DNA from 4 places in the Paenibacillus gansuensis genome. Region 1 is predicted to be linked to each of the others. Evidence: riboswitches for the same ligand, from Rfam matches in the RefSeq annotation. Region 1 holds a riboswitch; each other region holds the start of a gene.
What was found. A riboswitch is a leader RNA that binds a small molecule or an ion and turns the genes downstream of it on or off. The one in region 1 is predicted to bind cyclic di-AMP.
Positions count from the first base shown of each region.

Region 2: linked by a shared signal. The riboswitch ahead of ACFSUF_RS05000 (CAP domain-containing protein) and the one ahead of ACFSUF_RS01105 (C40 family peptidase) in region 1 are both predicted to bind cyclic di-AMP.
Region 3: linked by a shared signal. The riboswitch ahead of ACFSUF_RS19215 (C40 family peptidase) and the one ahead of ACFSUF_RS01105 (C40 family peptidase) in region 1 are both predicted to bind cyclic di-AMP.
Region 4: linked by a shared signal. The riboswitch ahead of ACFSUF_RS20360 (KamA family radical SAM protein) and the one ahead of ACFSUF_RS01105 (C40 family peptidase) in region 1 are both predicted to bind cyclic di-AMP.

Region 1 covers NZ_JBHUME010000002.1:192,993-198,915, reverse strand. Annotated here, with positions in the region: gene ACFSUF_RS01120 (alpha/beta fold hydrolase) at 1-518, opposite strand, end outside; gene ACFSUF_RS01115 (hypothetical protein) at 980-1,612, opposite strand; gene ACFSUF_RS01110 (UvrD-helicase domain-containing protein) at 1,774-4,137, shown strand; cyclic di-AMP (ydaO/yuaA leader) riboswitch at 4,234-4,381, shown strand; gene ACFSUF_RS01105 (C40 family peptidase) at 4,383-5,177, shown strand.
Region 2 covers NZ_JBHUME010000005.1:227,500-233,422, reverse strand. Annotated here, with positions in the region: gene ACFSUF_RS05015 (DegV family protein) at 1-540, opposite strand, end outside; gene ACFSUF_RS05010 (FUSC family protein) at 627-1,658, opposite strand; gene ACFSUF_RS05005 (hypothetical protein) at 1,818-2,114, opposite strand; gene ACFSUF_RS05000 (CAP domain-containing protein) at 2,275-3,042, opposite strand; cyclic di-AMP (ydaO/yuaA leader) riboswitch at 3,049-3,182, opposite strand; gene ACFSUF_RS04995 (hypothetical protein) at 3,354-3,890, shown strand; gene ACFSUF_RS04990 (ABC transporter ATP-binding protein) at 3,940-5,700, opposite strand.
Region 3 covers NZ_JBHUME010000012.1:79,393-85,315, reverse strand. Annotated here, with positions in the region: gene ACFSUF_RS19230 (YwhD family protein) at 1-116, opposite strand, end outside; gene ACFSUF_RS19225 (M1 family metallopeptidase) at 292-2,340, shown strand; gene ACFSUF_RS19220 (hypothetical protein) at 2,356-3,171, shown strand; cyclic di-AMP (ydaO/yuaA leader) riboswitch at 3,347-3,482, shown strand; gene ACFSUF_RS19215 (C40 family peptidase) at 3,488-3,952, shown strand; gene ACFSUF_RS19210 (cryptochrome/photolyase family protein) at 4,074-5,426, shown strand; gene ACFSUF_RS19205 (winged helix DNA-binding domain-containing protein) at 5,495-5,923, shown strand, end outside.
Region 4 covers NZ_JBHUME010000014.1:3,527-9,449, reverse strand. Annotated here, with positions in the region: gene ACFSUF_RS20375 (GDSL-type esterase/lipase family protein) at 1-612, shown strand, start outside; gene ACFSUF_RS20370 (DUF6953 family protein) at 668-904, opposite strand; gene infC (translation initiation factor IF-3) at 950-1,426, opposite strand; gene ACFSUF_RS20360 (KamA family radical SAM protein) at 1,446-2,561, opposite strand; cyclic di-AMP (ydaO/yuaA leader) riboswitch at 2,662-2,803, opposite strand; gene ACFSUF_RS20355 (hypothetical protein) at 2,974-3,435, shown strand; gene ACFSUF_RS20350 (CBO0543 family protein) at 3,479-4,114, opposite strand; gene ACFSUF_RS20345 (hypothetical protein) at 4,294-5,703, shown strand; gene glsA (glutaminase A) at 5,875-5,923, opposite strand, start outside.

The DNA of each region.
Region 1 (5,923 bases):
CTTGGAACCGGTGCGCCGACCAAAACGAGTTTCTTTACAATGTCTTCTTTATATGTAGCTGTGTAATGCGTCGTGATCATACCGCCCATCGAATATCCTACCAGTGTTACATCTTTCAGGTTCAATTTGTTCAGCACCGTGTGAACGTCTTTCGCCATTGTATCGAAATCGTAACCTTTTAACGGATGGTCGGATTTACCGTAACCTCTAAGGTCGATACCGATGAAGCGCACGCCATGGGACGGCAGGAACGTTTGTTGAGGTTCGAACATTGTGTGGTTCAGCGGCCATCCGTGAACGAATACGACCGGTTTGCCTTTGCCCACATCTTCTACATAAAGCTTAACGCCTTTTTCTACTTCTACATAATGGCCGTTTATCGTGCTTGTCACACCATTGTCTATTTTCGTAGCTTCGGCCTTCTGCGGAATCAAGCCGTTAGCGGTAACCGTACCGATTGCACCGATGCTCAAAGCTAAAGCTGCAACCATAAATTTGTTCGTTAACTGTTTTTTCATTTGTGATTCCTCCTGCAAAATAAGATGAAATAGTTCTAAACAGACGTGATAGCGGGACGAGGGCTGTGGCAGCCAAGTGTACCGCAGGTAATTACGGCGAATGACTTACTTTTTTGTTATTAATCAATCCTCTCCTTTGCAGCAGTTTGACATTTCGTGTTCAACAATGTCTTTCTTCCATTTCAACCGTCCGCTTGATAAGAGGAAGGCAGGATGGAAGATATGAACCGTTAGAATTTATATTATATATAGATATACTATAATTAGGGAATAGTGCTGGAGAAAGATATTTATAGGACTTCATTTAAAGAAAATATAAATAGTGAAAATGATTACCACATATAAAAAGCCTGACTGCCATTGGCAGCCAAGCCTTTTGTGTGAAACAGAACCGCTTCCGGAACCCTTCCTCATGGAACAAGGCCTGCCCGCCGAAACGGCATCAGGCCTAAACGCAATAATCAGGTCCGCTCCTGAAACTCCGCCTCGAACCGTTCCTTCACGGAATCGTTGCTGCCGTAAGTCGAGCTTCTGATTTCTCCATATTCCCGCAGCAATTCGCGGGAAGCATGGAGATTTTCATTATGAACAGCTTCCTCTAGGCGGCCGATAACACGGTAAGTTAAAGCCTGAAACGCATCGGCGAAGGCGGAATCGGTTTCCGCCGCACCGCGGTAATCGAAATAATAGCGCTTGAACTGCTGAATCAGCGTCTCTCCTTCGGAGCCGGTGCCAGCGGTGGCTTCTGGACGTCCGCCAGCATTTTCCATCATGTCCCCGGAGGTATCCTGAAACCGGTTCGCCGCATACATAAGAGCATGAAACGGCCCGCGGACAGGAATGTCGACGAGCTCTGTCGTATTTTTTAAGAAAGTCCCAATCTCTCTAAGCAGCTTCTCTATGTAGGAACGCTCCCAGTCGCTGCCGTTCGCATTTCGGGCATCTGCAAAGTCCATGCCGATATCGGACAATATCGCTTCCAGCGCCCTCAGTTGAAGGTCCTGTTTCGTCGTATCCAGCTCGGATACGATTTTGATTTTCAAATGTTCGTTAAATTCAATATCCAGACGGTTCACATCATGCTTTCCGGTCATGCGCGCATCCTCCTCCTATCGTTCTGTTAGCATGCGGCAGAGCCCCGGGAAGTATACATTTCCATCCAGTAAGGAGAGTATGTTTTTCCAGCCCGTTGCCGGAAGGGAGCCGTTAGGAGTACAATGGAATGCACGTTGTTTAAAAGGTGGTACATACGGACATGACACAACCCGTTTATTATAAAACGCCGCTGGGCTCGACTGTAAAGCAGGTTCCTTTTGCCAGAATTGCGGAGAGTGCCACCAGCAGGGAGCTGGTGAAGGAGGCGGAAACAGACGCCTACTACTTCCGGTCCCTCGAGGAACAAGGAATTTTCCTCAACCGTCCGCAAATCGAAGCGGTACGCCATGGGAAAGGACCTTTATTAACGCTGGCCGGCGCCGGATCTGGCAAAACTTCGGTACTCGTCTGCAGGACAGGCTATTTGCTGACTTTACATAGAGTCGCACCGGAACATATTTTGCTAGTTACGTTTACAAAGAAGGCATCGATGGAAATGCAGGAACGGATTGCCCGCCTTCCGGGTATTTCCCGCGCAATAGCAAGAAGGGTGCAGGCCGGGACGTTTCATGCATTTTTTCTCAAAATCATCCGTCATCAGGGATACAAACAAGAGATTATCGGGGCGGACCGGTATAAACAAATTGTCATCAAAAAGATCCTCCGCGAGATGAATCTCCACGATTCCTATCAGCCGGAAGAGCTGTTGGCACAATTGTCAGCGCACAAAATGAACGGCCTGCGCGTGGACGAGCTGCCGGACAGGACTCCGGAGCAGCGGGAAATGAATGCTGTTTTTGCTAAATACGAGGCATGGAAGCGGCAGTATGAGAAAATCGATTACGACGACATTTTGCTGCTTGCCTATGACTTGCTCAGGGAGAATCGGAGCCTGCTGGAAAGCCTGCAAAGGCGTTTTCAGTATGTCATGGTCGATGAGTTTCAGGATACGAACTTTTTGCAATACGAATTGATCAAAATGATTGTACATCCGCACCGGAACTTGTTCGTGGTAGGGGACGACGATCAGACAATCTACACGTTTAACGGCGCGCGGAGCGAGTTCATACTGGAATTCGAACGGACGTTCCCGGGAGCGCGAACGGTAACGCTGGATATCAATTACCGCTCAACTTCGGGCATTGTGGGTCTGGGCAATGAAGTGATCAGGCGGAACACGAACAGAAAAGTGAAAACGCTGCAGGCTGTGCACAGGAGCGAGTCTACTCCGCACTTTTTTACGCCTGCAACAACAGATGAAGAAGCGGAAACCATTATCGGGCAGATCCAGGCGGATGTTGCCGCGGGGACGTATGCTTACCGGGATATAGCGATTCTGCACCGTACTGCCAGCTGCAGTCGTGCGATGTTCGAGCAGCTTGCCCTTAATAACATTCCGTTTATCCCTTATTCGATGGGGGACCAGATGTTTTACGAGCACTGGATCGTTAAGCCGGTGGTGGACCATTTGCGCCTTGCCGTGCAGCCGCGTCATTTCGACGCGATGGAATCCGCTGTGAACGGGCTGTTTATTGCGAAGGATAAAGCCATGGATTACATTTGGGAACAGGAAAAAAAGCAAAAGAAGAAATATCCCCTGATCCATCTGGAAGCTTTCCCGGAGCTTCGCAGCTTCCAAAAGGATAAAGTAAGAGAGCGGATCAAGCTGATCAAGAGTTTGGCCGCCGTAAAGCCGGTCCAGGCGGTAAAGAAGCTTCGTCTCGACTTTTATGACAAGTTTCTGGAAGCTACGGACCGCCAGGCGGCGACATCGCATAAGGAAACCATTAAGGAAACGCTCGATGAGCTGGAAGCTTCGGCCAAACGGTTTGAGAGCGCAGCAGAGTTCATCGCTTTTATCGACGGTATGATCGAAAAGCATAAGGAGATCGAGACGCTGCAGCAGCACAGCGATGCGGATGCCGTAGCGCTGATGACGATCCACCGTTCCAAAGGGCTGGAGTTTCCGGTCGTCTTTCTGATCGGCGCCTCGGAGGGCATTCTGCCCCATAGCACGGCGCTCGAAGCCGAGAAGCTCAAGGACAAGGTCCCGGCAGGGCCGGCCGCCGCAACGGCCGGGAAGAACACGGCGTCGACCGATGCCGCCGTGGAGGAAGAGCGGCGCTTGGCTTACGTGGCGATCACGAGAGCCAAGCATCAGCTGTACATCTCTTCGCCGGCGTATTACCGCGGCAAGAAAACCGAAGTGTCGCGGTTCCTCCGCGACGCCTTCGGTGGGGCCGCCCGCCAAGCGGGCACCGCAGCCGCTGGGACGGCTGCGCGGGAAGTGCGTCCCGTGCCGAAGCCGGGACGCATGCAAAGCCCCGCCGGAGCGGCCGGCGGGGTGACGACCACGGAGACGGTGCTGGCATGGGTCTGTACGGACCCAAATTGCAGCGCGTGGTCGAAGATTATAACGTACGAGGATGCGCACGTTGACGCCAAGGTTTGTCCTCTTTGCGGAGACACCATGGCCAAAGGGTCCAAACAGGTACAGAAACAGATCCAGCCAAAGTTTTATTAAACTTACCAATATTTGTCGAACGGTGTTCAATAATTGGTCACAAAATGAGATTGTAACCTTATTGTAACCCTTTACAACGATATGCTATCATGTACAAAAATCAAATTGCCGAATCCGGTTTCAGCATAAGGACCGGTACGGGGGACGATTCACATGGGGTGAAGGCTTGCCTAGATTGCGAGCACAGGGAGAACCTCTTTCCCGAACCCGACAACTAACCTCGGAGGCTACAGGAGGAAACCGTTTTGAAACTTTTTTACAGAAGTCTTGTTTTATCATGCGCAGCGGCAGGTTCCGTTCTTTTGGCACCGGTACTGACTCATGCAGCGGTGCATGTTCAGGTCAACGACAGCCTGGTGAAATTCCAGAGCGATGAGAAACCGTATCTTTATGAAGAAAGGGTCCAAATCCCACTCCGGTCCGTATCCGAAGAACTTGGTTTTGACGTAAAATGGGAAAGCAACGGGAAAGTAAAGCTGACCGACGGCACCAAAGTTATTTCACTGACCGATTCGGAAGCAGCGGTATCCGCGAAAGGAAGAACATTCGTACCTTTGCGGTTCGTGTCGGAAGAACTGGGAATAAACGTTGAATGGCACGGTAACTCGAATCTTGCACTGGTAGAGGAAGACGGCCAAAATCATGCGCCTGCGCTCCAGGTGAAAGCGGCACGGTTTTCCTTCGGGAAAGAGGATCTTGTCTTAAAGTCCGCTCGAAGTTATCTCGGTGTACCTTACCGTTGGGGCGGAACGACAACAGCCGGTTTCGACTGTTCCGGATTTATCAATTACATATTCGAGAAGCACGGTATCTCTTTACCGAGAACCTCGTCGCAAATGTTTCATAACTCCGGCACGCATACGAATCAGCTGCAGCCTGCAGATCTTGTCTTCTTCGGCAGCGGGTCCAAAGTTTCCCATGTAGGTATCTACATCGGTGATAACAAATTTATCTCCGCTACCAATGACGGAGTCGATATCGCCAGCATGGGAAGCAGCTACTGGGCACCGAAATATCTCGGAGCAAAACGGGTATTATAACATTCTTTCATCCTATTAGACGTGGACTGTCCCATCGGTTCACGTCTTTTTCTTGCTATTTTGTCCGGAATAATGTATAGTTATTAGCTGTAGGTCATTTTTACCTCTATACTTATATAACCCAACTACGGCGTTATATAAACCTCAATGTAACACAACCCCTTTCATTTCAATCCTTTTATAACAGATCTCACGAATTTGTATTGGTGTTTTTCGGTTGCTTTTATGCAACGGCACGAGAAATGCAGGCTAATTCACACTGGCGCGGCCACGGAGTCGCAAGGATGGAAGAGAGGCAGGGCTTTCATTGTTTTAGAAGCACAAAGTGATAAAAGCAATCCAACTAGAGCTGCAACAACCAGAAGAGGCAGGAATAACCCATCTTGTCCGGCACCTTAAGGATCGGAATGAGCATAAGAATGTTGATGCCATGATCAGTGCAAGAATGCAGGGGTTCGATTACATGCTCGGAGGGCACGCTTTACACAAGCGGCCGGGAACGAGTTGACCATATAGCTGTGACCTACCGAAAGCTCCCGCCCGGGAGCTTTCTTTCTTTTTGGACTCCATAGAAAATGTGTTTTTATGAATTGAAATGACGACACTTTGCATGCTAAGATGAACTAGATATTGTTTCCAGTTGAAGTACTAAATCGGCACCCAAGGAAATAAAATTAGAGTCAGGTGGGGAGACCTAACTCTAAATACAGCGGCTGGATCCGGCGTGGAGGCGCTCTCAAGTTCAG
Region 2 (5,923 bases), on a different contig from region 1:
AGCCGATGTCTTGCTTACGCGTCCGCCCCGGTACAAATACTCCAGATTATCTACTGTAAAAATATGCTCCATATGCTGTGCTGCATACTCGGCGGTTTCCGCCACCTCGTCTGCATTCTTGCCTGCAAGGGCCGCTTCTGCCGCCTTTACAACCACCAGTCCGCAGCCTACAGAGGCGCATTTGGTGTCCACAATCCGCAAATCCAGATCAGGATACTCCTCCTGAACCATGTCTCTCACGAGCAGCGAAGTTTGATAGGTCCCCGAAATTCCGGAGGAGAAAGCTACATAGACGCCGGATCTTCCTTCCACCGCCAGTTTGGTAAACGCCTTGCGGAACTGGTCGATCGATACTTGGGCCGTCTTGTAAACGTGACCTTCCCTCATCCGTTCAAACAGCGTTTTCGGCTGCAGCGTTCCTCCGTCCGAATACTGTCCCGCCGCATCGGATACACTTAACGGCAAAACTTCAATTCCGTACTGCTCGATCAACGATTTCGGTAAATCCGCCGCACTGTCCGCAATAATGGATACTGTCAAGGTGACCACCCCGTATATAAAATTTCTGGTCCTATTATACCATGAATTCAGAAAGAAACGGTTGAAATTTCCTGACCCGGCGGGACTTATTCCCGGATGTGCCGGTCCACCAACTTATCAAGCCTGCTCACTTGGAAACCGTAGTCGTAAATGGCTGCCGCTACAATCGCTAAACGAAGCCGGCCGTCTTTCCGGTCCGCGTAAGCGTCCATAATGCTGCTCAGAAACTCCTCATTTTCCTTGTCCATACAGTACTGATCGGAATGATCCGGCTTAATGATGCGGTCAAACTTCAACAGTACATGCTCGTGATACTTGTTGATTTTCTCCAGTATTTGATCGAAATCCGCATCGGTATCTTCTGCTCTTGCCGCCTGAAAATAGTGCTGTTCCGCCGTTTCCAGAATTTCATAGCCTTTATGAAGGGTATTCAGCATTTGCTTATATACGACCAGCAGCCGAACATCACTGAATTTCTTATGCTTGAGTTTCTTCTCTTCCTCTTCAAACAGCTTATATTTGTTGATAAGCGATTGGATCGAGCGCTCCAGCTTTTCTTTCTCCTCTTGAAACACATTCTCCTTGATCTCGTTGGAAATCAGTGTGCGGAGCAGCAGGGACAAATTGCCGAACACCTGCTGTACATGCGAAAAGAACTGGCCTTGCGGCTTCGGCGGAATGAACAGGATGTTGATTAGGAAGGACGAAATAATACCGATGATCGTAAGCTGAAAACGGTTCAAAGCAAACAGGATGTGATCCGCTGCTTTCATGACCCCCGGCGCCTCCATAACAGCGATAACCGTAACGAGAGTAAGACCGATAGACTCCTCCATTTTCAACTGCCGGCATAGCACAATGACGATGATACAAGTAACCCCTACTGCAATCGGATCATTCTGAAAAAAATATCCGGCCACGAGGGCAAGCGCCGCGCCAAGCGTATTGGTTTGCAGCTGTTCCAGCAGGTACCTCCAGGAACGGTAGATCGAAGGCTGCATGGCGAATAAAGCAGCAACCGCGGCGATGATGGGCGGGGACAAATTCAGCAGCATGCTGGCATACAGGGCGAGAGTAACCGCGACTCCCGTTTTAAAAACTCTGGCCCCTAACGTCACTCTGATGCTCCCCTTTCCCTTTATTTATCTATTATGAACCAACTTACCTATTCTACATGCAAAAGGGAGCCGATGCAAAGTAGCCCGCTTAGCCCGGGTCTGGGCAGGGCAACAAAAAGAGCGCCTTTCGGCACTCTTTGCATGGATTCCATTGGCTTACTATACGTGTTTCCATTGGGTACCTTCTCCGGTTACGGGACATACCGGAAAATAGTTTCCCTTCTCAAACTCAGCGCGTTCGCCTGCATTACAAACATAAACGCCGGTTTCTGTGACCAAATCCCCAGTTTGATGAAGATGATCCTGAGGCCGCCATGTCGTATTGCTTCCGTCCGCCGGGCATGCCGGGAATTTATCGCCCCGGGCCAAGTCGTATTTGACGCCGTTTTCGCTAATGTAGGTGCCCGATTCCAAAACCATCTCGCCGGTTGGATGCAGCTGTATAGAATTCAGCATTCCAAACACTTCCTTCCCTAGGTTGAATAGTTGCCGTAGCTTCAAGTAATTACCCCGTTTTTACAATTTTAAATCTTGGAGGCTTGGAATCCACAAAAAGGACTTCTGCGAATGTGCAGAAGTCCCTTGATGTGTACTTATGTTATAAAATAATGATGGCTTACCCGATAAATTCCTGTACCCACTCGCCTTGGTAATAACCTACACCGATTTTGGTGAAGCTGCCGTTGAGGATGTTGGCACGGTGGCCCGGGCTGTTCATCCAGTCGTTCATGACTTGTTGCGGCGACTGCTGGCCTTTAGCGATGTTCTCACCGGCAGTAGAGTATTTGATTCCATAGGAATTCATCATATCGAACGGCGAACCGTACGTAGGTGAATTATGGTCAAAGTAATTTTTATTGTACATATCTACTGCTTTGTCATGTGCCATTTTGGATAAGGCAGTGTCGAAAGCAACGGGCTTTAGACCGGCTTTGGCGCGCTCCTGATTCACAAGGCTCACTACTTCTTTGACATAGCTGCTGTCAGCAGAGGCTACAGGCTGCTGCGGTACCGGTTTTGGCGCTGTTGGCTGTTGTACTGCCGGCTGCTCAACAGGCTTCTGTACCGGAGGCTTTTGCGGAACCGGTTTTTGCGGGGCCGGCTGCGGCACTGCAGGTTTTTGCGGGATCGGCTGCGGCTTTACAGGCTGCTGCACGACAGGCTGCTGCAATTGCGGCAGTTTGACGATAAATCCGGGCCAGACCAGATCCGGATGCAACATTTGCGGGTTAACCGCAACCGTATACAAGTTACTGTTCACCTTCACTTGATACGTTTGCACAGCAGGCGTACCTGTTTCGGCAAACGCAGCTCCGGCTCCTAGCACCGGCGTTAAAGCGATTACGCCTGTAAGCGCCATTTTTTTCAAGTCCAATAGTTTCATAAAATCTTCTCCCTTCGAATTCGGCCTGCGAGGTTAGCTGACGGGTTAGGGACGGAAGAGTCTGCCCCGCCGCAAATGCGGCTTCACCCCAAAACTGTGGGTTCCCCGCGCTCACTTATGAGCTTCGGCCTTTATGTTGTGTTGGACATGTAACAGCTTACCACGGGGGAAACTGGGATTCATTGTGAAAATGTTGGCAATTGGATATTTTTCGAGGCAACTGGGCATTTCAGCTACGGTACAAACACCCATAGGCGCCATTTAGCATATCGTATTCCATGACATTTTACCGGCAAAGGAGTTTATGCCACATGACGCAATACGATTGGCACAATGAATCGTCCGGCCAGCCGTTCTCCACTGGCGATGCCAGCTCCCGGTCCTTGTTTCCCAGCCCGGGACCCGGACCTGAATCTGGAACCGGGACCGGAACATTCCCGACGCCCCGGCCCCGACCCCGGCCCCGCCCGCCTTACCCTGGACCAGGACCGTTCCCTGGACCGTTCCCTGGACCATTCCCGCCGTATCCCGGCCCCGGACCGGTCTCTTCCATTCAGGTAACCATTTCGGGAGATCGATCGATCCCAATCTTCCCTAGAACGTACAGTGTCCGGTTTTTTCCAGGCATCACACTGTATCAAGCACTGCTTGAAACCGGCCAGGTCCAATTCGGTATTGGCGGACAGATTCGGGCCGTTTCCGGCATTCGCATCGGCTATCAGGTAGGTTATGAGCTGAGAGTAAACGGCAGGCTGATCACGGGCAGTTCCCTGTTCGTTCCGCTCATTCCGTTTGACCGTGTCTCTTTAAGGCTGATCTTCCTCGGACCTTTCCCTACTCCTTATTGAATCGACAAAAGAGCTGCCGGCTTACTAGCCGGCAGCTCTTCTATTGAGATTATAAAGTTGGTTCCGGTGCGTTTAAATTTTGGACATTAAACAGTCTCGCGTAAGCTCCGTCCAATCTCATCAGCTCTTCGTGCTTCCCTTTTTCCTTGATTTCACCGTGCTCAATCAGTACGATTTGGTCCGCATGGGTGATCGTGGACAGTCTATGCGCGACAATCAGCGTAGTACGGTCACGTGCCAACGACTCCAGAGAAGCCTGAATAAGGTGTTCCGATTCCAGATCCAAGGCGGAAGTCGCCTCATCCAGCACAAGGATACGCGGGTCTTTTAAAAATACTCTGGCAATAGCAACCCTTTGTTTTTGGCCGCCGGACAGTTTCACGCCTTTTTCCCCGATTTCCGTCTCGTATCCATTTGGAAGCCCGGTGATAAATTCGTGCGCATTCGCCGCCTGAGCCGCCTGGATGATTTCCTCTTCCGTTGCGTCCGGGCGCCCGAACAGAATGTTTTCGCGAACAGAGCCGCTGAACAACAGATTATCCTGAAGAACCATGCCGATTTGGCTCCTTAAGCTGTGGATGGTCACGCTGCGGATATCTGTCCCGTCTATCCGGATCGCTCCTTCCTGAATATCGTAAAAGCGGGGAAGCAGGCTGATCAATGAGGATTTGCCTCCCCCGCTCATGCCTACAAAAGCAACCGTCTGTCCCGGCTCTATATCCAAATCAATCCCCTTTAGCACCCATTCTCCGTCCGGATTGTATTTAAAGTGAACATTGTTGAAACTGATCCCCCCCTGCACCCTTTGCAGCGGCCGGGCGCCCGGCGAATCCGATATGTCATATGGTTCATGAAGCAGCTCCATGACACGGTCAAGCGAAGCCGAGGCCTGGGTCAGTTCGGTTGAAGAGTTCACCAGCCTGCGAAGCGGCGAATATAACCGGTCAAGATAGGCAAAGAAGGCAACCAGGGAACCGACACTTATATTTCCCTGGATTACCTGATAGCCGCCGTAGCTGATAACCAACAGCGGAGCGATGTCTGTAAGCGTATTAATTATGGAATTCGTCATGGCATTCCACCGGGTCAGGGCCAGCGCCCTCTCCAGAAAGTGCCCGTTCTTTCGGTTAAACTGGCTTTTTTCGTGTTCCTCTAGGGTGAAACTCTTAATAACGGGGATCCCGTTTACCCTCTCGTACAGGTATCCCTGCATTTCCGCCAATGCCTGCGAGCGGGACCGGGAGAGGAATCGGAGCTGTTTGTATAATTTTTTCACGGCAATCCCGTAAAAAGGGAAAATCGCGATGGAAACAAGCGTCAACCCCGGATCCAGGGTGAACATAAAGCCGATAGCGATCGTGAGCGTGAACAAATCCAGCCAAATGTTCATCATGCCGGTCTCGACCAGGCTCTTCGTCTGTTCGGCGTCGTTGATCATTCTGGAGATGATCTCGCCTACTTTGCGGTTGTGGTAGTAGCGGAGCGAGAGTTTTTGAATATGGTCATACAGCTTGCTTCTCAGATCGAACAGGATCCGGCTGGTCGTTTTTTGCGCGAAATACTGCCTGATATACTCTACCGGTGCTCTAACCACGACAAATAAAGCAAAAGCCCCCGCCATAACAGTCAGCAGCTTGCTAATTTTCTCGTCCGCCGGCATTGGTCCCAAAAGCAGATCGTCGACTACATATTTCATAATGATCGGCAAAGTCAGCGGAATTCCGAACTTCACCATACCGATCAGGACTGTAATTATGACCATGCGCCTGTATGGCTTTACAAAGGTTAAGTATGATTTAAAACTGGACAATACATGTACACCTCCCGTTACTACACTATAGTCATGTAAGTACCGGAAAGCAAGAGCCGGGCGGTAACGGTTTTGACAGGAGGGATTGGACTGGGTTATGATGAATGAATATGACTATGCGTGTGAAGCACACCGCCTTCTTCCTTACTGGGAGAGGCGGTTTTTTGCGTTTATTGCGCAAAGGAGGAACTGGATATGGAGGAGATATACGAGGATTGGATGT
Region 3 (5,923 bases), on a different contig from region 1:
CCGGCACCGAACCCCCGGTGCGGCTTATTGCTGACTACATTCAGCGCGATCTGCTTCTTCTCTTTCTTCGCCGGTTCCCCGCCCGCTCCCGCGCTGCCGTTGTTCTCTATATCCATAAATGAAGGCCTCCTTCAGATTTGCCCAAGATTAGTTCTATTTTAGCGAATATACTATCATCTTTGCCATATGCAATGCAAAAATTCCCCCGCACACTTATAGAAATAATTCGCGGACAAGGTACATATACATGCTTTAGACGCTTGTCAAGCTTGTCAACGGGAGGAAAAACGTATGAACCATCGGCTTACCAAACCACTTGTATCCTTGCTCTTAGCGGTCGCTTTCATCGTATCCGGTATCGCCTTATGGCCCCGAGACGAAACTGCGGTCCCCGCTTCCGGCGAAGTGAAACCGGCAAACCAGAGCAAGAAGAAGGCGCAAAGCAAGCCCCAGCGCCCGGCCGCCAAGACTACCTCCCCGGCTGCCAAACCGCCGGTTAAGTCGGCGCCTTTGCCGAACCTGCCCGTCGATAAGAAGCCTGAACCGCTCAGCCAGCGCGTGGTGGAATATCATATTGATGCCAAGTGGGTGCCGGACCGCAAGCAGATTACCGCTGCTCAAACCGTCACCTGGACGAACCCCGGCAAAAAGACGGTAACCGAGATGTATCTGCATCTCTACCCTAATGCGTTTGAATCCATGGACACTACGTTCATGAAAGAATCAGGAGGCACGCTGCGGTCGGACCGGATGCTCTCCGGCAGCTTCGGCAGCATAAAACTGAATGCGGTGAAAACTTCGGATGGCACCAACCTTCTTCCGCGGCTCCAGGCTGTGCAGCCTGATGACGGAAACAAGAAAGACCGCACACTGGTCAAGATCCGCCTTCCTGAGCCGATTCCTCCCAAGGGATCGATTACGCTGAGAATGGCTTTTACCGTAACACTGCCTCACACGTTTGCGCGAATGGGTTATGCCGGCGATTTCGTCATGGCCGGGCAATGGTTCCCGAAAGTCGCCGCCTACGAATTGACCGGAACCCGCGGACGTGCCGTAGAAGGCTGGAATGCGCACCAATACCACGGCAATTCGGAATTCTACTCCGATTTCGGGATTTATAACGTGAAAGTGGCGGTTCCATCCAGCTATATCGTTGCGGCAACCGGCTTTCAAACCAAACCGACAACGGACAAAGACGGGTACAAGACTTATCAGTTCTACGCCGACGATGTGCATGACTTTGCCTGGTCCGCCTCCCCGGATTTCGAGTATGCGGAAGAGCCCTTCTCGGCTCCCAATGTGCCGGGTGTTCGCATCAAGCTGTATCTCGATCCGAAGCATAAGGATCTCAAAGACCGCTACTTCCATGCAGCAAAGACGGCCCTTACCGAATTTAGCAAAATGTACGGCCAATATCCATACAGCACGTTGTCGATCGTCGTACCCCCTGCCGAGGGCAACGGTGCAGGCGGCATGGAGTATCCGACACTGGTTACCGCATTCGGTGCCGACAGCATCGACCCCGGCTATGATCTGGAGCGTGTCGTCGTTCATGAAATTGCGCACCAGTACTGGTACGGCATGGTCGCCAGCAACGAGTTCGAGGAAGCCTGGCTGGACGAAGGTTTCGCTTCCTACTCGGAAGACAAGATTATGGAGAAAGAGTACGGTGTCGCACCGAACCTCCCTGTCGAATCCAGCTATATTACGTCCCCGGCTCCATTGAAGCAGCTTTCCTGGAAATACAGGGGCCATAACCATTACGCCGAGAATGTGTACACCAGAGCAAAGCTTGTGCTGCTGGGGATTGAGCGGGAAATCGGAACGAAGATGATGAACAAAGTGATCCGAGCTTATTTTGTAAAATGGAAATTTAAACACCCTTCCACGGCGGACTTCCAAACCGTGCTGGAGCGTATGACGAAACGGGATTGGGATCCTTACTTCAGCCAATACGTCTATGGCAGCATGATGGCTGACTTCTCCGTAGAGGAAATCCACACGGACAAGGTCAACGAAAACGGCGAGACGATATATGTACACCGGGTCTTTATAAGGAAGAACGGCGGGGATTTTAGTAAAGTGCCTATCTTGTTCTATTTTGAAGACGGCTCAACAATGAAGAAAACCTGGGACGGCGCCGAACTTCTGACGGAATACAAAATTACGAACTCCTCCCCTCTTACCTGGGTTGCAGTCGATCCGAACCGCACGATCGTGGTCGAAAACAAGCACATCAATAACTTTATGAAAGCCGAGGTGGACTCCAAGTGGAACATCCGGTGGAACTTGAGCATCGCCAAAATACTCGAAGCCCTGCTGGGCTCGCTCGCATGGTGAGGTGAAACTATGGTCATGCAATGGGTAAAACAAGGCTGGTCCTCCATGCTGCGGCAATTTTCTTCCGTACTGCTGCTGTTCGTGTACCAATTGATATGGGGTTTACTGCTCTACCGCTTCATCGAATCGATCGTTTACCCTCTGCTTCGGCGTTACCCCGGCAATTCCATGCAGGAGCAAGCGGTCCAGCTGTTCTTTATAGAAGGTCAATTTCAATTGACCCGGACGGATATCAGCCACCGTTATCTGGCCATTCTTGCAGCGCTCGTATTGCTAAGGCTGGTCGTCTCCCCGTTGATTCAGGCCGGGATCTGTCACTGTATCCACCAGGCCGGCTCAAAGGAGAAACGTGTTTTTCTTACCGGTGTCAAAACATACGGAGTCTTCTTCGTCCTGCTTTACTGGCTGCAGCTGACGTTAACTCTGCTTCCGGCCTACTGGATTCTTCCCCGGACCGCGGATATCTACAACACGAATGTGAACTGGCAGCCCATGCTGATGGAATTAAGCCCGCTAGCTTTACTGTGGATCCTGTATGCTTTCCTTCTGCATCTGTTGTTCTTATCGGTTCAAATCGGCAAGGTGAGCGGCCGGCCCGCATTTCACTCGCTTGGAGTCGGGCTGCGCTCCATCCTCCCGTTCTCAGGCGTGGCTTCCGTCCTGCTGTTGGCCAGCGGAGCGGTGTTTCTGGTTACTGCTGCGGTCTCCCTAATCTGGGCGGGCCTGCTGGCATTAATCCTTCATCAAATCCATTACCTGATCCGTACCATGTTTAAAGTTTGGGGCATTACGAGCCAGTATCATTTGTGGCGCTTCAAGAGCGGAGAATAAACAGTCTGGACAAACGAACAAGCCGTTCCTGCATAGCAGGGACGGCTTATTTTTACATTTCTTACAATGGACTGGGTCTAAAGATTGTCATTTTAAAATAATTTGTGACTAATCTGTGACTAAAGAAGGAGATTTGAAAAAAAGATCGAATTATGAGAGTGGAAAAAATCACTTTACACAAATTTTGCCGAATTCCCGCAAGGGAAACGGGGGATCCATTTTCGGGTGAATTGGTCTCGCTTCAGAGTGACCATAGGGAACCTTCTTACCGAACCCTTAAGCTAACCTCGTAGGCTCTGGAAGGGGCAGCTCTGTTTTGAGAAAAGTTTCAGCAGTACTTTTGGGATTGGCTGTTTCGTTGTCAGTTATGGTTGGTAGTGCTTCCGCAGCTACCTCGCTGGATAGCGAAGTATCCAAATTAATCGGTATCGACTACGACTACGGCGGCACTACGAAGAGTGGCTTTGATTGTTCAGGGTTTACTTCTTATGTATTCAACCGTTTCGATATCGAGCTGCCGCATTCCTCCAAAGCACAGGCACAGCTTGGCTCCAAGGTGAGCAAGGATGAGCTTCGTGCGGGAGATCTGGTCTTTTTTGAAACGGGCGGCGACGGCATTTCTCATGTAGGCATCTACGTGGGAGACGGAGAGTTCGCTCACGCATCTTCGAAGAAAGGCGTTACGATAAGCAAAATGAATGATTCTTACTACGTGTCGAAATTTGTGACTGCCCGTAGAATCCTTTCAAATAATGCTTACAAACAACTCGCAGTAGAGTAACGATTTCTTCAGGTTCCGTCTCCGGGCATTGGACCGGAACCGTCTGTGAAAGTCTCGTAAGGCCGTTGCAGCGGCCTTCGGGGCTTTATTTTTGTTTACAAGAAAGGCAGGGTTATAAACTATGTACTTGTTTATTCATAGAAAAGATTTAAGAGTTAAGGATATGAAAGCGTTCAGTTTTCTCCATGAGCTGGGGAAGCCAGGCCTTCACTTGGTGATTGTGGACCCGCAGCTGTTATCAACGGAACGCGGCAAGGACCACAGCGGCAGGTATTTCCTTGATGCCGTTGCCAGGTTAACCAGGGATTACGCTAAAGCGGGCCGCGAGCTTCATCTCGTTTATGGGAATCCGGAAGATGTCGTTGAAGCTGTTTGCAGCGTACACAACGTGTCGGAAATTGTGTTTCATGAAGATTACACACCCTATGCTGTACGCAGGGATCAGGCAATCCGCGAACGTGCCGGTACTGCATCGGTTCCGGTGTATGCGATACAGGATCATACGCTCGCTGAGGCGGAGGCGTTTCAGTCATTTACGGAGAAAAAAGAGCCTTATAAGGTATTTACACCATTTTACAGAAAAATGAAAACATATCTTGAACTTTTTTACAGGCCGGGTTCGCCTTATTCCGTGCGTGATTTGCAGACGGCGGAGCTGGATGCGGGATTGATCGAGAGATTTAGTGTACCATCGGAGATTGCGGCAATTCTATCGGGGAGTGCGAAGACGGCTGAGCCGGAACCGGCGGAGGTGCTTGCGGCGTATTTGGATGACGGACTGCTGCAGTACGACGACCTGCGGGATGATTACGGCAACCCGGGAACCAGCGGTATCAGCGGGCTGCTGAACACCGGAGCCCTTTCCATCCGCACCGTGTACGAAGAGCTGCAAGGCCGCGAGGGGGCGGAGGCTTGGCTCCGGCAATTGATTTGGCGGGAGTTCTATATGTATCAGGCGCAGATGGATCCGGACTTTTTCCGTTATGAGCAGGTTTATGATTTGTCGGGGCTGTCGGACCGCCACTTTGAAGCATGGCGCCAAGGCCGTACTGGCATACCGGTGATCGACGCGGCTATGCGCCAGTTAAACGAAACCGGGGTCATGCCGAACCGGCTCCGGATGATTACGGCTATGTTCCTTACTAAAAACCTGTTATGCCCTTTTCCGCTGGGAGAGGCTTATTTCCGCACCAAGCTTGCCGATTACGACAACGTATTGAACCGGGGCGGCTGGCTCTGGAGTTCCTCGATCGGCTTCGATGCGGCTCCTTACTTCCGGATTATGAACCCGGTCACTCAATCGGAGCGGTATGATCCACAGGGGCGTTATATACGGACTTGGCTTCCTGAATTGGAGGGTGTTCCTGCGGCCAAGATCCACCAGCCCCGTCCCGATGCCATCGTAGATTTGAAATTGTCACGCTTAGAGGCGATCGAGCGATATAAGGTGTTGTTGGGCGGGCGGAAAGAATAAAGGAAGTTTTCTCCCGTAACTGCAAGCGGCGGCTGTATGATAAACTAATCTAAAAGAGGAGGCCTCCTATGCCAGCACCAGGCCAAGAACATCCGAAGCATATGTTAGACAAGCGGACGCTTAACCGCGCCCTGCTGGCAAGGCAATGGCTGCTGGAGCGCTCCCCGGCCTCTGCTTATGAAGCGTTGGAGCATCTTGTCGGACTGCAGGCCCAGGCTCCGAATCCGCCTTATTTTGCGCTGTGGACCCGGCTGAGCGAGTTCAGTCAGCAAGATCTGTCCGAACTGATCGGCAGTCGGCGTGCGGTTCGGATCGCTCTGCAGCGCGCGACGCTCCATCTGGTGAGCGACCGCGACTGGCTTCGGCTGCGCCCGGTGCTGCAAGCGGTCCAGGACCGCGCAGTAAACGGCGCCTTCGGCCGGCGGCTCGAGGGCCTTGACCTCGACGCCGCAGCCGCGGCAGGCCGGTCCCTCGTAAAGGACCGGCCGCTGACCCTG
Region 4 (5,923 bases), on a different contig from region 1:
TGGGAACCGGAGGTTTCCAGCCTGTTGTCGAAATACGGAAATTCTTTGCCGAAACAAAACGTAATATTTTGCGGCAGTTCCAGCATCAAAGGATGGAAGACGCTGGAACGGGATATGCTTCCGATTCGTGTAATCAATCACGGATTCGGAGGAACTAAAGTTCACGATATCACTGCCTATGCTCACCGTCTAATTACTCCGTTTGAGCCTTCGGCTGTAGTTTTATTTGCCGGTTCTAACGATTTGAACGGAGTTCCGGGAAAAACGCGGACTGCGCCACAAGTATATATGGATACGGTTGCCCTTTTTTCGGTTTTGCAAACCGATTTGCCGGGCGTTCCTGTTTATTATATTTCCATCACACCCACTCCCTTACGCTGGCATGTTTGGAACGATATTAAGCAGGCTAATCATATGACTCAAAACTACTGTTTCATGCATAAAGGGCTAAACTATATTGACCTGGCCGGCAAAATGATGGCCACTTCCGGGATACCTGATGCGTCATTGTATAAACCCGATGGATTGCATCCGAATGCGGGTGGATACAGGGTTTGGACCTCCGTAATCCGGCCAAGGCTGATGCAGGATCTTCTCCGCCTTGCACAATAGAATATATGATAACAGCAAAAGACCCCCTGTTCCGTTTTCCGGAAAGGGGGTATCCTTATGTCCATGCCCAAAAGAAACCGTCGCGGTCCCATGCGACACGTCCTTTATGCAGCTTCTTAAACCGTTTCTTTACTTCTTTATCAATGGAGCGGTTGCCGTTCTCATTTACGTAAATAAATGACTCGCCGTACGATATAAGAATATGCTCCAATACCTCTTCCTGCCTTAATATACCTGCGTATTCGACCTTTCGGTACATCCACTCGGCAATTTCCTGTTGCACACTTTCCATGTTACTCTCCTTATTCCTTATACCTTATTCTGTTCCGAAGTTTACTTAGTTAGGCTCCAGTTGGGCAGATGCCTGCTTTCCGCTGATCTGCAATCCTGTCTGGGGTTTTCCGAACTGCCGCAAGTCTTTTATCATGGTTTCCAACAGCTGTTTCGCCCGATCCTGCTGTTTACCCTGTAGTTTCACGACTAGCAATACCTGATCACCCGATGTAAGAAGACGTTCAGCTTGTCCTTTCTTCGTATCATAATCATGCTCTTCAATCGCAGGTGTAAGCCGGATCTCTTTCACTTTAGGAGCAACTTGCTTCTTTCGCTCCTGTTGAGCTTCCGCTTTGGCCTGCCCCCTCCCCATCAGCTTACAAGGAGGAGGGCTTGACATCAAAGAAGTGCATACCAAATCCGCTTTCTCTATCCTAGCCAGAGCCAGCGCTTCCGACGTAGGCATAATGCCGAGGACCTCGCCATTCAGGCCGGTCAGAAGCACTTCACTGGCTTTAATCTTTTCGTTCATCATTATCATGTACTGTTAAGTTCCTTCCTTACCCTATCGCGTTCTCCTGTTTGAGTTTCGCTTTTCCTTCGGGGATTAAGTCGTCAAACCATTCAGCATGTTCGGGGCATTCCATGATCATAAAACGGCCGGGATCCCCCTGGTGTGATTCATAATATTTCAGGTAGGCTTTACCGTTTTCTATAGCCAAAATTTCAATTTTTCCGGTCGCATGGCTCATGGATAACCGTACACGCTTCCCTAAACCGGAAGTCCGTGATTTCGCCTTTTCCACGATACGATAGATCTTCTGTAAGGTTAGGCCGCCTTCCGAATGAGCCGGAACCGGCCTGTTAACGGAGAAATAATCAGGTGATAGTCCCGCCCATGTTAACTTGTCTAGCAGTTCCGATAACACTTCTGCACGATCATTGATTCCCTGTAACAGGGTCGTATGATTCACCAGAATGGCGCCCGCATCATGCAAAGCCCGAAAAGCCCGTTTCGATTCCGGGGTAATCTCTTTAGGATGGTGGATATGTGCCATAATATAGATTCGTTTATCCGGCGTGGAATAATCATGGATTGCATCCAGCAGTTCCATAGCTTCGCATATGCGAAGCGGATCAAATATTGGAAGCTTGGTACCGAGACGGATAATATTAACATGCTCCATATCGCGCAGTTTGCCAAGAATGTAACGCAGCCGTTCTGCCGGCAATGCAAGACCGTCCCCTCCGGTCAGCCAGACCGTATCGATTTCGGGATGCTCTGAAATATAACGAAGTCCCGGCTCTACATCGGAAAGCCCGTCGTTAGGGTTTTTGCGAAGCAAATGCTTCCGGAAACAATATCGGCAGTAAGGATTGCATACTTCGGCAACCATCAGTTGCGCAGTAGTTTCATACTTATGGCGCACGCCCGGGACTACGCTGTACCGGTTCGCATCGCCGGCAGCTTGCAATTCATGCTCCAACAGCTCTGCTCTTCCTGGTATGACCAGCCTACGGATAGGGTCACCGGGATCGTTCCAATTCGCCAGCTTCATGTAATAGTCATTCATCCGGAAAGGAAACGTATCCGTCATCTGCTTCAACCGAGCCCGTTCCGGCTCAGTTATCATCGTTAACTGTCCCACATCAGTATAATATTTGGATGTCGTCATGGCATAAGCCTCCTTCTTAAGCTGGAGTAAGGAATGGGTCAAGGAAACAACAAAAAAGACCCTTCCGTTCAAAGGGTCTGTTGATTGAATGCCTGATGCATACACGACCCACCTAACGCTGACGAGGTTAGCTGACGGACTCGGGTAAGATGGTACCCTACATTCGCTAATGAATGATTCGCCCCAGAAACATTGGTTCCCCCGCTTTCCGACCGAAACCGGAAACTAAGCGTATCTACATGATAAAGGCATTGGCGATCATTGTCAATTGCCGGAAGGCCTAAGGTTTTTGCCGGAATCCGTCGAAAAGTTTCTGAATCAGATCCCAGTAATTGACAACATTTTCAAGACGGTTCCGATATAATTTACGTTACGACAAACATGATCCTCTATGAAAGGAAGTTTTCATCCGATGATTGATAGATTTACAAATAAGCTGCTGCAAATTGAAACAGAATGCCTCAACCCTCAGGATGCCATTTTAATCCGCTTATTTCTAGAGGGCGTTGAAATCCACGAAGTCATTTATTTAAAGAAAAACTCGCTGAATCCAATGACCGGGATGCTGACGGTAACGGATGCAACCGGACGGAAACGGTGCCTTCAAGTAAGCCGTAAATGCGTGGAATTATATCAAAGGGCTGTGCAGCAAGCTTTTTACGTTTTCGAAACCAAAACGCTGATTGTCCCTCTTATGGATTCAGCCTACCTGATAAAAGCAAGCGTCACAGATTATACGGCTCATGAAAGGATGCTTGACCAGATGGACACCGTAATTCTTAGAACGGTAGATGAACGCCTGCGCAACTTGGCGGAAATATATAATTGCCCGGACTTAACCTATCTTCCGACCGGGATTACGGCGGGCTGCTAAAGCAGCCCTTTTTTTTATTCATCTAATCATTGGCGCATTTTTGCTATCTGGCTTTCTCCTTAGATGTGAACAGGCGGCTTAAATGGACTCCCCTGCGCACGAACGTTTCCTTGTCCCCCTCGGTCTGGAGGTGAACAAACAAGTCCGTAATCCATTTGGATATGAAAAGGACAGCAAGATAGGAAAGGAACAGATAGAAATAATTCATTCCATTATACAAGCGGAACAGATTAAAATTAACCAAAGCAGGTTTTAGCAAAAAGGAGTTAAACAATGAGTAGAAGATCATGTATTTGTAAAAATTTTTATGGTGATTCAGTGTCCACTGATAGAGCAGCATAGCGCTGACAGGGATCAAGGAAATATCCAAAGCGACGTTGATAGGCAAGAAAGGCAGCACTTTATACGGATAATTCCAAAGTCCATGCGTTACGCCGTACGTATCTGCGTATTGGAACCATACATGCACATTCAAGCCAAAGAAGCCCATCCATAACGCTTTTTTACGGTCCAAATAATAATACAAGCATACTAACGGTACCACAATTAACAGTAAGAGTACCCAGAACTGCCAAGTGCTCATATTTGAATAAGACCACCAATAATGCATTGTCTTTACAGTAGCTTGTTCATGTAGAGCATTGATTTTCTCCAGTGTTTCCGTTTGCTTCGGATTCATGGTATTCCCCCTTTGGTTTTACCCGTAGGGTCCCCAATTCTATCCAGGAATACTCGGAATGAACCTAGCCTTACTGTTCTAAAAAAGATATGATCCCGCCGTATTCAGGGGGCAAACATCCCTGCACGCCGCCGCATATGTTATAGCAGAATTCTATTACTCCTTGACGGAGGTGCGGTATGGGAATAGAGCTGATCTCATTGCACTGGGTCTATCTCGCTGTCGTAATGCTGCTGATTGGCTGCATGATAGCCAGAAGAGACACAACGCTGTTATGTATCGGAGGCATTTTTCTTGTAGGATTTTTAGCAACGGACTCGCTTGCTGATTCAGTTAGCGGTATTTTCACCAGCTTTATTTATGCCATTAAGGAATTAATGAGTACAATATTCATTATTTCTGTAATCGTTGCCATGAGCAGCGTATTAACGAAAAGCGGAATCAACGAGGTTATGATTTCACCATTTACCCGCTTTATGCGTACACCTGCCTTAGCGTATTGGACAATCGGGCTGGTCATGATGGTCATCTCGTGGTTTTTCTGGCCTTCGCCTGCAGTAGCCTTGATTGGTGTAGTGCTCTTGCCGGCTGCCATGCGGGTGGGGCTGTCGCCTATTGCTGTTGCGGTTGCTATGAACCTGTTCGGGCATGGCATCGCGCTTTCGGGGGATTACGTCATACAAGCCGCTCCCAAATTGACCGCGGATGCAGCCGGTATTCCTGTCGGCGATGTCATTTCAGCAAGCATTCCTCTGGTGATCATCATGGGAGCAGTTACTACGGTTGCGGCATTCTGGTTCATGAAGAAAGACATGAAAATGAGCGGCGCACAAGCTGCTACCTTCAACTTGACGAAATGGAACAGCGAGGAAGGCCCGGAGTCTAATGAAACCTTTACTTCTCTATCCTTACGGGCCCGGAAATGGATGGCAGCTCTGATAGTTCTCCTCCTTGCCGCGGATGTTGCAGCAATGTATACCTTGGATTTGCAGGGCGGAGATGCGACAGCTTTGCTAGGAGGGACATCGATCCTCATCCTTGTTGCCGTTACATTGCTTATCCACCGCAATCAAGGTCTAGAAAAAATTACGGACTATTTGATCCAGGGATTTCATTTCGGATTTAAGGTGTTCGGACCCGTAATCCCGATTGCGGCTTTCTTTTACTTGGGTGATTCGGCAATTTTCGAGATTTTCGGAAAAGTCCTTCCTGAAGGTTCAAATGGTATCGTTAACGACTTGGGTGTAGCTTTGGCCCATACAGTTCCAGTCAACGCGCCGACAGGAGCCATCACGCTTACAGCTGCCGGAGCGATTACCGGATTGGACGGGTCCGGATTTTCCGGCATCTCCTTGGTCGGTTCGATTGCGCATTTGTTCTCGGCAGCTATAGGCCACGGTATTGCTACCCTGACTGCGCTTGGTCAAATCGCAGCCATCTGGGTTGGCGGCGGGACGCTGATTCCCTGGGCCTTGATACCTGCCGCCGCGATCTGCGGAGTGAATCCGTTCGACGTTGCGCGCAAAAACTTGCTTCCTGTCTTAATCGGACTTGTAGTTACAACGATAGCGGCTATGTTTCTTATTTAGCCCTGCGTGAGATAACCGCTAATGTAATCTTTCGAAGAGGAGCGACCGCGTTCGAATGAAGGCTTATTCTCCAATAAGAAAGCCCGGTTTCGATTGCGAAAACTTATGCTTTCTTATGCGGTAAAACTAAAGGAACAGAATCAGCTTATGCTGACTCTGTTCCTTTTTTTGCTAAAACATGCTCCAATCCAGCTTTGACGACAACTGTTCCAACAAATGA